One region of the Klebsiella sp. R445 genome, then DNA from elsewhere that is predicted to be linked to it. Evidence: predicted binding sites of a transcription regulator. Region 1 holds the regulator's gene; the other holds the start of a gene.
What was found. The regulator PurR, encoded in region 1, represses purine synthesis genes. The targets are predictions, from matches to a motif close to CANGCAAACGTTTGCNTG.
Positions count from the first base shown of each region.

Region 1 (5,603 bases):
CGGCAATGATCGCCCCCATTACCGGAACAAACGCGTAACCCAGACCACCCGAGATCACCGCCCCACCGGCGGCCGCCCCCAGCGCATTCCCCAGATTAAACGCCCCGATGTTGACCGACGAAGAGAGACCCGGCGCTTCATGCGCGACGCGCATCACCCGCATCTGCAACGGCGGCACCACCGCAAAGGTCGCGGCACCCCAAACCACCATACTGACAGCGGCCCCCAGCTGCGTCTGCGCCAGTAACGGAATCGCCAGCATAATCACCATCAACAGCAGCAGAAAGCCCTTCAGCGTCCCGGAGACGGAGCGGTCGGCGAATTTACCGCCCAGGTAGTTGCCCAGCGAGAAGCCCACGCCAATCAACACCAGCATCGCGGTGACAAACAGCGGCGAAGCATGGGTAATGGTATGCAGCACCGGAGAAATGTAGGTATAGAGGGTGAACATGGCCCCCGCCCCAAGCACCGTGGTCAACAGGGCGGAAAGCACCTGCGGACGCACCAGCACCGACAGCTCCTGTTTAACATTCGGACGCTCACCGGCGCTGCCTTTAGGCAGAGAGAACCACAGGCTGATCATCGCCACCACTCCCAGCCCTGCGGTAGCAAGGAACGACATCCGCCAGCCGATAGTCTCGCCAAGCCAGGTCGCCGCCGGCACGCCGCCGATATTGGCGATCGTCAGCCCCATAAACATGGTGGCAACCGCGCTGGCCTGTTTGTCTTTCGGGACGACGCTGGCGGCCACTACCGAACCGAGGCCAAAGAAAGCACCATGGTTAAGGCTGGTGATAATGCGTGAAATCAGCAGCGTGGTGTAATCAGGAGCCATGGAAGAGAGAACGTTGCCGAGGGTGAAGATCGCCATCAGGAAAATCAGCGCGTTTCTTCGCGCACGATGAGAAAGCAGCAGCGTCATCAGCGGCGCACCAACCATCACACCTATCGCATAGGCGCTGATCAGCATTCCCGCAGCCGGAATAGACACGTCGACGCCTTTGGCAATGACTGGCAGTAATCCCATCGGGGAAAACTCCGTCGTACCAATACCAAATGCGCCTATCGCCAGCGCGAGCAGGGGAAAGTTGATTTTCATTGCATGACTCCAGCAGACCGTCATCGGCGACGGTATCTCATCAGAAGTCAAAAGCATGACATCAATCACAGAAAAACAAAAGTAAACGAAATGGCAAAAGATTTTTGCGAAAATGATAATAATGGCGGGAACGGGGGGAAAGTGACCTCTCCCCCGGGAAAATTAGTGCAGAACTGCGGTCAGCCCGGCGGCAACGATTAGACCTAGAACAATAATCGTTGTTGTCAGCGAAAATTTTAAATCTGTATCCATCAATTTTTCCCCCTGTTTTTCCCACACGAAAAGTGAGCTTGCTCATTTTTGCACAATATCGCATAAAAATCTTCCAGGATTTAGGGTGATACACATTTTTGCTCTTCCCCTTTGCCGCAAGATCGGACAAAATCCCACGCTAATTTGAAAGCGTATCGGCCATTGACCCCTTCCTGTCGTTCTGTGTCGTTTTCCCGACGTGATGCAATGTTGAACATTGTATTCAGGGTGTGTTTAGGCAAACGTTTACGTACCGATTATCAGACGTTCAGGTCAAGGTCTGGAGTGAGAAGTAATGGCAACTATTAAAGATGTAGCGAAGCGCGCAAACGTTTCCACTACAACAGTATCACATGTTATTAACAAAACCCGTTTCGTTGCGGAAGAGACGCGCAATGCGGTCTGGGCCGCCATTAAAGAACTGCACTACTCACCGAGTGCTGTCGCGCGCAGCCTGAAGGTTAATCACACCAAATCTATTGGTCTGCTGGCAACCAGCAGCGAAGCGGCCTATTTTGCTGAAATTATCGAAGCCGTTGAAAAAAGCTGCTTCCAAAAAGGCTATACCCTGATTCTGGGTAATGCATGGAACGATCTCGAAAAGCAGCAGGCTTACCTGTCAATGATGGCGCAAAAGCGCGTCGACGGCCTGCTGGTCATGTGCTCCGAATATCCGGAATCGGTGCTGAGCATGCTGGAAGAGTACCGCCATATTCCAATGGTGGTGATGGACTGGGGCGAGGCCAAGGCCGACTTTACCGATTCTGTCATCGATAACGCCTTTGAAGGCGGCTATATGGCCGGTCGTTATCTGGTGGAACGCGGCCATCGCGAAATTGGCGTGATCCCCGGCCCGCTGGAACGTAACACCGGTGCCGGACGTCTGGCAGGCTTTATGAAAGCCATGGAAGAAGCGCAGATTTCCGTACCGGATAACTGGATTGAACAGGGTGACTTCGAACCGGAGTCCGGCTATCGCGCGATGCAGCATATCCTGAACCAACACCACCGCCCGACGGCAGTCTTCTGCGGCGGCGACATCATGGCGATGGGTGCTATTTGCGCGGCGGATGAAATGGGGCTGCGCGTACCGCAGGACATTTCGCTGATCGGCTATGACAACGTGCGCAACGCCCGCTATTTCAGCCCGGCGCTGACCACGATTCATCAACCGAAAGACTCCCTCGGCGAAGCCGCGTTTAATATGCTGATGGATCGTATCGTCAACAAGCGTGAAGAGTCCCAGTCTATCGAGGTTCACCCGCGCCTGGTGGAGCGTCGTTCCGTCGTTGACGGCCCGTTTGTCGATTACCGCCGTTAGTCCCCTTCCCGGCGCCGGCTAATCCGGCGCCCGCAACCATTCCCGGTTTAACGTTTCACTATCGCCAAGATAATCCAGCATCCACAGCAGCGCAGGCGATGCGTCGCTCTGTTGCCAGGTCAGGCAGCACGCCGCATCCGGAAACGGGTTTTCCAGTTCAAGGGCGACCCATTCTCCCCGGTCGATCCACGGACGGGCAAAGTGCGTCGGTACCATCCCCACGCAAAGCCCGGCAGACAGACAGGTGGCAGAGGATTCCCAGTCGGGCACCACCACACGCTTTTGGTTATCCAGCAGCCAGGTCGTTCGTTTTGGTAAAGACCGGGAAGTATCCTCTCTGACCAATGAGGGCCAGTTGCGCAACTCGTCATCACTCAGCGGACTGGTCATCTGCGCCAGTGGATGATGGCTGGCCACTACGCAGTGCCAGTTCAGCATGCCCATATCGCGAAAGGCGTAGCGCCCCCCGACCGGAATCGAACGCGTCGCTCCAATCGCCAGCTCCACGCGGCCATCCGCCAGCGCATCCCAGACGCCGTTGAACACTTCCTGAAAGACAATCAGCTCAACGTCCGAAAAGTGACGATAAAAATCGACAATCATCTGGCGCATTCGTGCCGGTTTGACGATGTCATCGACGGCAATTGACAACTGACCGCGCCAGCCATTGGCTATCTGCTGGCACTGCTGGCGGGTGATCTGCATTTTTTTGATAACAGAGCGTCCTTCCTGTAAAAACCAGACCCCGGCCGGGGTTAATTCAACATCCCGATGACGACGTTCAAACAGCGGAACTGCCAGCCACTCTTCCAGCTGACGAACGGTGTAGCTGACAGCGGAAGGGACGCGATGGAGCTCCTGTGCCGCCGCGCTAAAGCTGCCGTTGCGGGCGACAGCATCAACAACTTCCAGTGAGTATTCAGACCACATATTCTGCCTACAAAATTTTTGAATGCATGTAGCAAATATTAGCGTTTCACAAGCCAGAATGCACTCCCTACACTCTGCGGCATTATTCCGGCATCAGCAGAAGAGAATGTTATGCAACAACCTGGGAAAGGATTTTTAGTTTGGCTGGCGGGACTTAGCGTGCTGGGTTTCCTGGCCACCGACATGTATCTACCGGCCTTCGCGGCGATCCAACACGACCTCAACACCTCCGCGGCTTCGGTCAGCGCCAGCCTGAGCCTGTTCCTTGCCGGTTTCGCCATCGGACAGCTGTTCTGGGGCCCGCTCTCTGACCGTTACGGGCGTAAACCGATTCTGCTGAGCGGCCTGGCGATCTTCGCCGTCAGCTGTCTGGGAATGCTGTGGGTCCGCGACGCGACGCTGATGCTGGTCCTGCGCTTTATTCAGGCCATCGGCGTCTGTGCAGCCGCGGTCACCTGGCAGGCGATGGTCACGGACTATTATCCGGCGCAGAAAACAAACCGTATTTTTGCCACCATCATGCCGCTGGTCGGTTTATCCCCGGCGCTGGCGCCGCTGCTCGGCAGCTGGCTGCTCAACCATCTGGAATGGCAGGCGATTTTTGCTACCCTTTTCGCCATCGCCCTGCTGCTGATGGTCCCGGCCCTGCGCCTGAAGCCAGTGCACAAACCAGCCGGCGATGCGCAGAAGAAACTGACCTTCCTGACGCTGCTGCGTTCTCGTGAATACAGCGGTAACGTGCTGATCTACGCCGCCTGCTCTGCCAGCTTCTTCGCCTGGCTGACCGGCTCGCCGTTTATTCTGCATGATATGGGTTATGGTCCGACGGCTATCGGGCTGAGCTACGTGCCGCAAACCATCGCCTTCCTGATTGGCGGTTATGGCTGCCGTGCGGCGCTGCAGAAATGGCAGGGTCAACAGCTGCTGCCGTGGCTGCTGGTGGTTTTTGCCGTCAGCGTTGCCGCTACCTGGATGGTCGGGCGTCTTGAAAATGCCTCAATCGTCGGCGTGATGATCCCGTTCTGCGTGATGGCGATTGTGAACGGTGGGATTTACCCGATTGTTGTCGCCCAGGCGCTGAAGCCATTCCCACAGGCTACCGGGCGCGCCGCGGCGTTGCAGAACACCCTGCAGCTCGGGCTGTGCTTCCTGACCAGCCTGCTGGTATCCGCGCTGATCGCCACGCCGCTGCTGACCACCACCAGCGTGATGCTGGTTTCTATTGTGCTGGCCGGGATTGGCTACGTTATGCAGCGCCAGAGCGCCTGCCTGACGGTCGGGTCATCGCACGCCTGATCTGTTATAAGCATGCTAAGGCCCAGTAATTAGCATGCTAAGAGGTTTTTATTGAAAGCCGGATTTCAGCAGCCTATACTGGATCCGGCATCACATAAATAGACCTTTTATTGTATTTAACGGGGGCAGGATGCGTCCCGTTTCACCATGGATGGCCTTTCGGCAAGGGTTATCGCCCTTCCTCTGTTCTACGTCGGATAGCAGCTTCACGGATATTCCGTGAGATTTCTCACAAAGCCAAAAAAGCGTCTACGCTGTTTTAAGGTTCTGATCACTTGGGCGTGATGGAGAAGCTATGAGTTCATCGTGTATAGAAGAAGTAAGCGTACCAAACGACGACTGGTACCGAATTGTAGCCGAGTTACTCGGCCGCGCGGGCATTGAAATTAATGGCTCCGCTCCCTCCGATTTGCAGATAAAAAACCCGCTTTTCTTTAAACGCGTTTTGCAAGAAGGTTCACTCGGACTCGGTGAGAGTTATATGGACGGCTGGTGGGATTGTGAGCGGCTGGATATATTCTTCCACCGTGTGCTGCGCGCTGGGCTGGAAAATCAGCTCCCGCACCATCTTAAAGATACGCTACGTATTGCCGGCGCTCGCCTGTTTAATCTGCAAAGTAAAAAGCGCTCCTGGATTGTCGGGAAAGAACATTACGATCTTGGTAATGACCTTTTCAGCCGGATGCTCGATCCGTTCATGCAATA
Region 1 covers NZ_CP180446.1:208,788-214,390, reverse strand. Annotated here, with positions in the region: gene ACMYSN_RS00980 (MFS transporter) at 1-1,099, opposite strand, end outside; gene cydH (cytochrome bd-I oxidase subunit CydH) at 1,262-1,351, opposite strand; gene purR (HTH-type transcriptional repressor PurR) at 1,647-2,672, shown strand; gene punR (LysR family transcriptional regulator) at 2,691-3,602, opposite strand; gene punC (purine nucleoside transporter PunC) at 3,714-4,898, shown strand; gene cfa (cyclopropane fatty acyl phospholipid synthase) at 5,194-5,603, shown strand, end outside.

Region 2 (5,603 bases), 2.6 Mb from region 1:
TAACCTTGCTACAGAATATAAGTCGCTGACCCATTATACAAAAGGTACGCAGTCACCTGACAAATCAGGCTCCCACTGCTTGTACGTACACGGTTTCAGGTTCTTTTTCACTCCCCTCGCCGGGGTTCTTTTCGCCTTTCCCTCACGGTACTGGTTCACTATCGGTCAGTCAGGAGTATTTAGCCTTGGAGGATGGTCCCCCATATTCAGACAGGATACCACGTGTCCCGCCCTACTCTTCGAGTTCACAACGTGTGCATTTTAGTGTACGGGGCTATCACCCTGTACCGCCGGACTTTCCAGACCGTTCCACTAACACACGCGCTGATTCAGACTCTGGGCTCCTCCCCGTTCGCTCGCCGCTACTGGGGGAATCTCGGTTGATTTCTTTTCCTCGGGGTACTTAGATGTTTCAGTTCCCCCGGTTCGCTTCGTTAAGCTATGTATTCACTTAACGATAGTGTGACGGATCACACTGGGTTTCCCCATTCGGAAATCGCCGGTTATAACGGTTCATATCACCTTACCGACGCTTATCGCAGATTAGCACGTCCTTCATCGCCTCTGACTGCCAGGGCATCCACCGTGTACGCTTAGTCGCTTAACCTCACAACCCGAAGCTGTTTCGTAAAACAGTCCGTATTGCGAAAATTTGAGAGACTCGAACACACCGCTTTTCCTTTCTTATTACGGAGAAAGGAAACAGTGTGTCGTTTCAATTTTCAGCTTGATCCAGATTTTTAAAGAGCAAATATCTCAAACGTGATTCCGGAGAACCAGTTTTGAGATATTGAGGTCGGCGACTTTCACTCACAAACCAGCAAGTGGCGTCCCCTAGGGGATTCGAACCCCTGTTACCGCCGTGAAAGGGCGGTGTCCTGGGCCTCTAGACGAAGGGGACACTGAAGTCTCAATCGCAAGACGCCTTGCTATTTACTTTTCATCAGACAATCTGTGTGGACACTACAAAGGCAGGTTCTTTCAGGTAAGGAGGTGATCCAACCGCAGGTTCCCCTACGGTTACCTTGTTACGACTTCACCCCAGTCATGAATCACAAAGTGGTAAGCGCCCTCCCGAAGGTTAAGCTACCTACTTCTTTTGCAACCCACTCCCATGGTGTGACGGGCGGTGTGTACAAGGCCCGGGAACGTATTCACCGTAGCATTCTGATCTACGATTACTAGCGATTCCGACTTCATGGAGTCGAGTTGCAGACTCCAATCCGGACTACGACATACTTTATGAGGTCCGCTTGCTCTCGCGAGGTCGCTTCTCTTTGTATATGCCATTGTAGCACGTGTGTAGCCCTACTCGTAAGGGCCATGATGACTTGACGTCATCCCCACCTTCCTCCAGTTTATCACTGGCAGTCTCCTTTGAGTTCCCGACCGAATCGCTGGCAACAAAGGATAAGGGTTGCGCTCGTTGCGGGACTTAACCCAACATTTCACAACACGAGCTGACGACAGCCATGCAGCACCTGTCTCACGGTTCCCGAAGGCACTAAAGCATCTCTGCTAAATTCCGTGGATGTCAAGAGTAGGTAAGGTTCTTCGCGTTGCATCGAATTAAACCACATGCTCCACCGCTTGTGCGGGCCCCCGTCAATTCATTTGAGTTTTAACCTTGCGGCCGTACTCCCCAGGCGGTCGACTTAACGCGTTAGCTCCGGAAGCCACTCCTCAAGGGAACAACCTCCAAGTCGACATCGTTTACAGCGTGGACTACCAGGGTATCTAATCCTGTTTGCTCCCCACGCTTTCGCACCTGAGCGTCAGTCTTTGTCCAGGGGGCCGCCTTCGCCACCGGTATTCCTCCAGATCTCTACGCATTTCACCGCTACACCTGGAATTCTACCCCCCTCTACAAGACTCAAGCCTGCCAGTTTCAAATGCAGTTCCCAGGTTGAGCCCGGGGATTTCACATCTGACTTAACAGACCGCCTGCGTGCGCTTTACGCCCAGTAATTCCGATTAACGCTTGCACCCTCCGTATTACCGCGGCTGCTGGCACGGAGTTAGCCGGTGCTTCTTCTGCGAGTAACGTCAATCACCAAGGTTATTAACCTTAATGCCTTCCTCCTCGCTGAAAGTACTTTACAACCCGAAGGCCTTCTTCATACACGCGGCATGGCTGCATCAGGCTTGCGCCCATTGTGCAATATTCCCCACTGCTGCCTCCCGTAGGAGTCTGGACCGTGTCTCAGTTCCAGTGTGGCTGGTCATCCTCTCAGACCAGCTAGGGATCGTCGCCTAGGTGAGCCATTACCCCACCTACTAGCTAATCCCATCTGGGCACATCTGATGGCATGAGGCCCGAAGGTCCCCCACTTTGGTCTTGCGACGTTATGCGGTATTAGCTACCGTTTCCAGTAGTTATCCCCCTCCATCAGGCAGTTTCCCAGACATTACTCACCCGTCCGCCGCTCGTCACCCGAGAGCAAGCTCTCTGTGCTACCGCTCGACTTGCATGTGTTAGGCCTGCCGCCAGCGTTCAATCTGAGCCATGATCAAACTCTTCAATTTAAGTTTGATGCTCGTGAATTAAACTTCGTAATGAATTACGTATGTTCACTCAGAGACTTGGTATTCATTTTTCGTCCGAGGACGTTAAGAATCCATGTCACTTTGAGTGCCCACACAGATTGTCTGATAAATTGTTAAAGAGCAGTGCGACGGCGCTTAGCGCTCTGTCGCGAGGTGGCGTATATTACGCTTTCCTCTTTCAGAGTCAACCTCATTTTTCAGAAGTTTTCTCTTTCAACCCGGCGGCTTGTTTGCCGTTGTTCCGTGTCGATGGAGGCGCATTATAGGGAGTTCTCGAGCGCCCGCAATAGAAAAATTGCAGAAAAATGACTGACTGCTGCATTCCCCAGCAAAACCCCGCTTTATACCCTGTTACACACAGAATTATCCACAGACACAGGCCATCTCGCCCTGACAAAGGTCGGCAAAATGCCCTTCTATATAGAAGAGATCGCTGTGTAAAAGAGAAAGATCAAAATTCGCGAGCGTTGCGCAAACGTTTTCGTTACAATGCCGCGCAATAACACGGATGCCCGGTTGGGTGCGTTAGGTGAGTTTTTAGACAAAAACTCACCTAACGCTCTCTGTAATGTTCAAATCCTGGGGATTTAATACCATGCAACAACGTCGTCCAGTCCGCCGCGCCCTGCTCAGTGTTTCTGACAAGGCCGGTATCGTCGAATTCGCGCAGGCGCTTTCCGCTCGTGGTGTTGAGCTACTGTCTACGGGTGGTACCGCACGCCTGCTGGCTGATAAAGGTCTGCCGGTAACCGAAGTCTCTGACTACACCGGTTTCCCGGAAATGATGGATGGACGTGTTAAGACTCTGCATCCAAAAGTGCATGGCGGCATCCTCGGCCGTCGCGGCCAGGATGATGAGATCATGGCGCAGCACGCCATCTCTCCTATTGATATGGTGGTTGTTAACCTTTACCCGTTTGCGGAAACCGTCGCACGTGAAGGTTGCTCGCTGGAAGATGCGGTCGAAAATATCGATATCGGCGGCCCTACCATGGTGCGCTCCGCGGCCAAGAACCATAAAGACGTCGCTATCGTGGTAAAGAGCAGTGACTACGACGCCATTATTAAAGAGATGGACGCCAACGACAGCTCCCTGACCCTGGCTACCCGCTTCGACCTCGCGATTAAAGCTTTCGAACACACCGCCGCCTATGACAGCATGATCGCCAACTACTTTGGCAGCATGGTTCCGGCCTATCATGGTGAGACGCAGGAAGCATCCGGCCGTTTCCCACGCACGCTGAATCTGAACTTCATTAAGAAGCAGGATATGCGTTACGGTGAGAACAGCCACCAGCAGGCAGCCTTCTATATAGAAGAAAGCATTAAAGAAGCCTCCGTCGCCACCGCGCAGCAGGTGCAGGGCAAGGCCCTCTCTTATAACAACATTGCCGATACCGATGCGGCACTGGAGTGCGTGAAAGAGTTCAGCGAACCGGCCTGCGTCATTGTTAAGCACGCCAACCCGTGCGGCGTCGCGGTTAGCGACACTATTCTGGATGCTTACGATCGCGCTTACAAAACTGACCCAACCTCAGCCTTCGGTGGCATTATCGCCTTCAACCGCGAGCTGGATGCCGAAACCGCACAGACCATCATCTCTCGCCAGTTCGTCGAAGTGATCATCGCCCCATCTGCCAGCGAAGCTGCGCTGAAAATTACGGCAGCGAAGCAGAACGTCCGCGTTCTGATCTGCGGCGAATGGGCAGCACGCGTGCCGGGCCTCGATTTCAAACGTGTCAACGGTGGACTGCTGGTACAGGATCGCGATCTGGGCATGGTCATCGCCGATGATCTGCGCGTGGTCACCAAACGTCAGCCAGACGCACAAGAGCTGCGTGATGCGCTGTTCTGCTGGAAAGTGGCAAAGTTCGTGAAATCCAACGCCATTGTGTATGCCAAAGAGAACATGACCATCGGCATTGGCGCGGGCCAGATGAGCCGCGTCTACTCCGCTAAAATTGCTGGCATTAAAGCCGGTGACGAAGGTCTGGAAGTCAAAGGCTCAGCGATGGCCTCCGATGCCTTCTTCCCGTTCCGTGATGGTATCGATGCGGCTGCCGCGGTGGGCGTCACCTGCGTGATTCAACCAGGCGGCTCCATTCGCGACGAAGAAGTCATTGCCGCTGCCGACGAACACGGCATCGCGATGATCTTCACCGACATGCGCCACTTCCGCCATTAATTCACGGAGCAGAACATGAAAGTATTAGTGATTGGTAACGGCGGGCGCGAGCACGCGCTGGGATGGAAAGCCGCACAGTCTCCTTTGGTGGACACCGTGTACGTCGCGCCGGGTAACGCCGGTACCGCGCTGGAACCTGCGCTGCAGAACGTGAATATCGGCGTGACCGATATTCCGGCATTGCTGAGCTTTGCCCAGCGCGAAAAGATCGACCTGACCATCGTCGGCCCGGAAGCGCCGCTGGTGATTGGCGTGGTCGATGCCTTCCGTGCGGCTGGCCTGAAAATCTTCGGACCGACCGAAGGCGCCGCCCAGTTGGAAGGCTCTAAAGCGTTCACCAAAGATTTCCTCGCACGGCATAACATCCCGACCGCGGAATATCAGAATTTCACCGACGTCGAGCCTGCGCTGGCCTACCTGCGCGAGAAAGGCGCACCGATCGTCATCAAAGCGGACGGTCTGGCTGCCGGTAAAGGCGTTATCGTCGCGATGACGCTCAAAGAAGCGGAAGACGCAGTTCAGGATATGCTGGCCGGTAACGCCTTCGGCGACGCGGGCCACCGTATCGTGATCGAAGAGTTTCTTGATGGTGAAGAAGCCAGCTTTATCGTCATGGTCGACGGCGAGCACGTCCTGCCGATGGCCACCAGCCAGGACCACAAGCGCGTAGGCAACGGCGATACCGGCCCGAACACCGGCGGTATGGGCGCCTACTCACCGGCCCCGGTCGTGACGGATGACGTTCATCAGCGCACGATGGATCGTATTATCTGGCCAACGGTCAAAGGTATGGCGGCGGAAGGCAATACCTATACCGGTTTCCTCTACGCCGGTCTGATGATCGACAAGCAGGGTAATCCTAAGGTTATCG
Region 2 covers NZ_CP180446.1:2,895,774-2,901,376, forward strand. Annotated here, with positions in the region: rRNA gene ACMYSN_RS13530 (23S ribosomal RNA) at 1-607, opposite strand, end outside; tRNA gene ACMYSN_RS13535 (tRNA-Glu) at 826-901, opposite strand; rRNA gene ACMYSN_RS13540 (16S ribosomal RNA) at 987-2,526, opposite strand; gene purH (bifunctional phosphoribosylaminoimidazolecarboxamide formyltransferase/inosine monophosphate cyclohydrolase) at 3,143-4,732, shown strand; gene purD (phosphoribosylamine--glycine ligase) at 4,748-5,603, shown strand, end outside.
Region 2: the regulator PurR is predicted to act here: its motif matches at 3,016-3,033, upstream of purH (bifunctional phosphoribosylaminoimidazolecarboxamide formyltransferase/inosine monophosphate cyclohydrolase).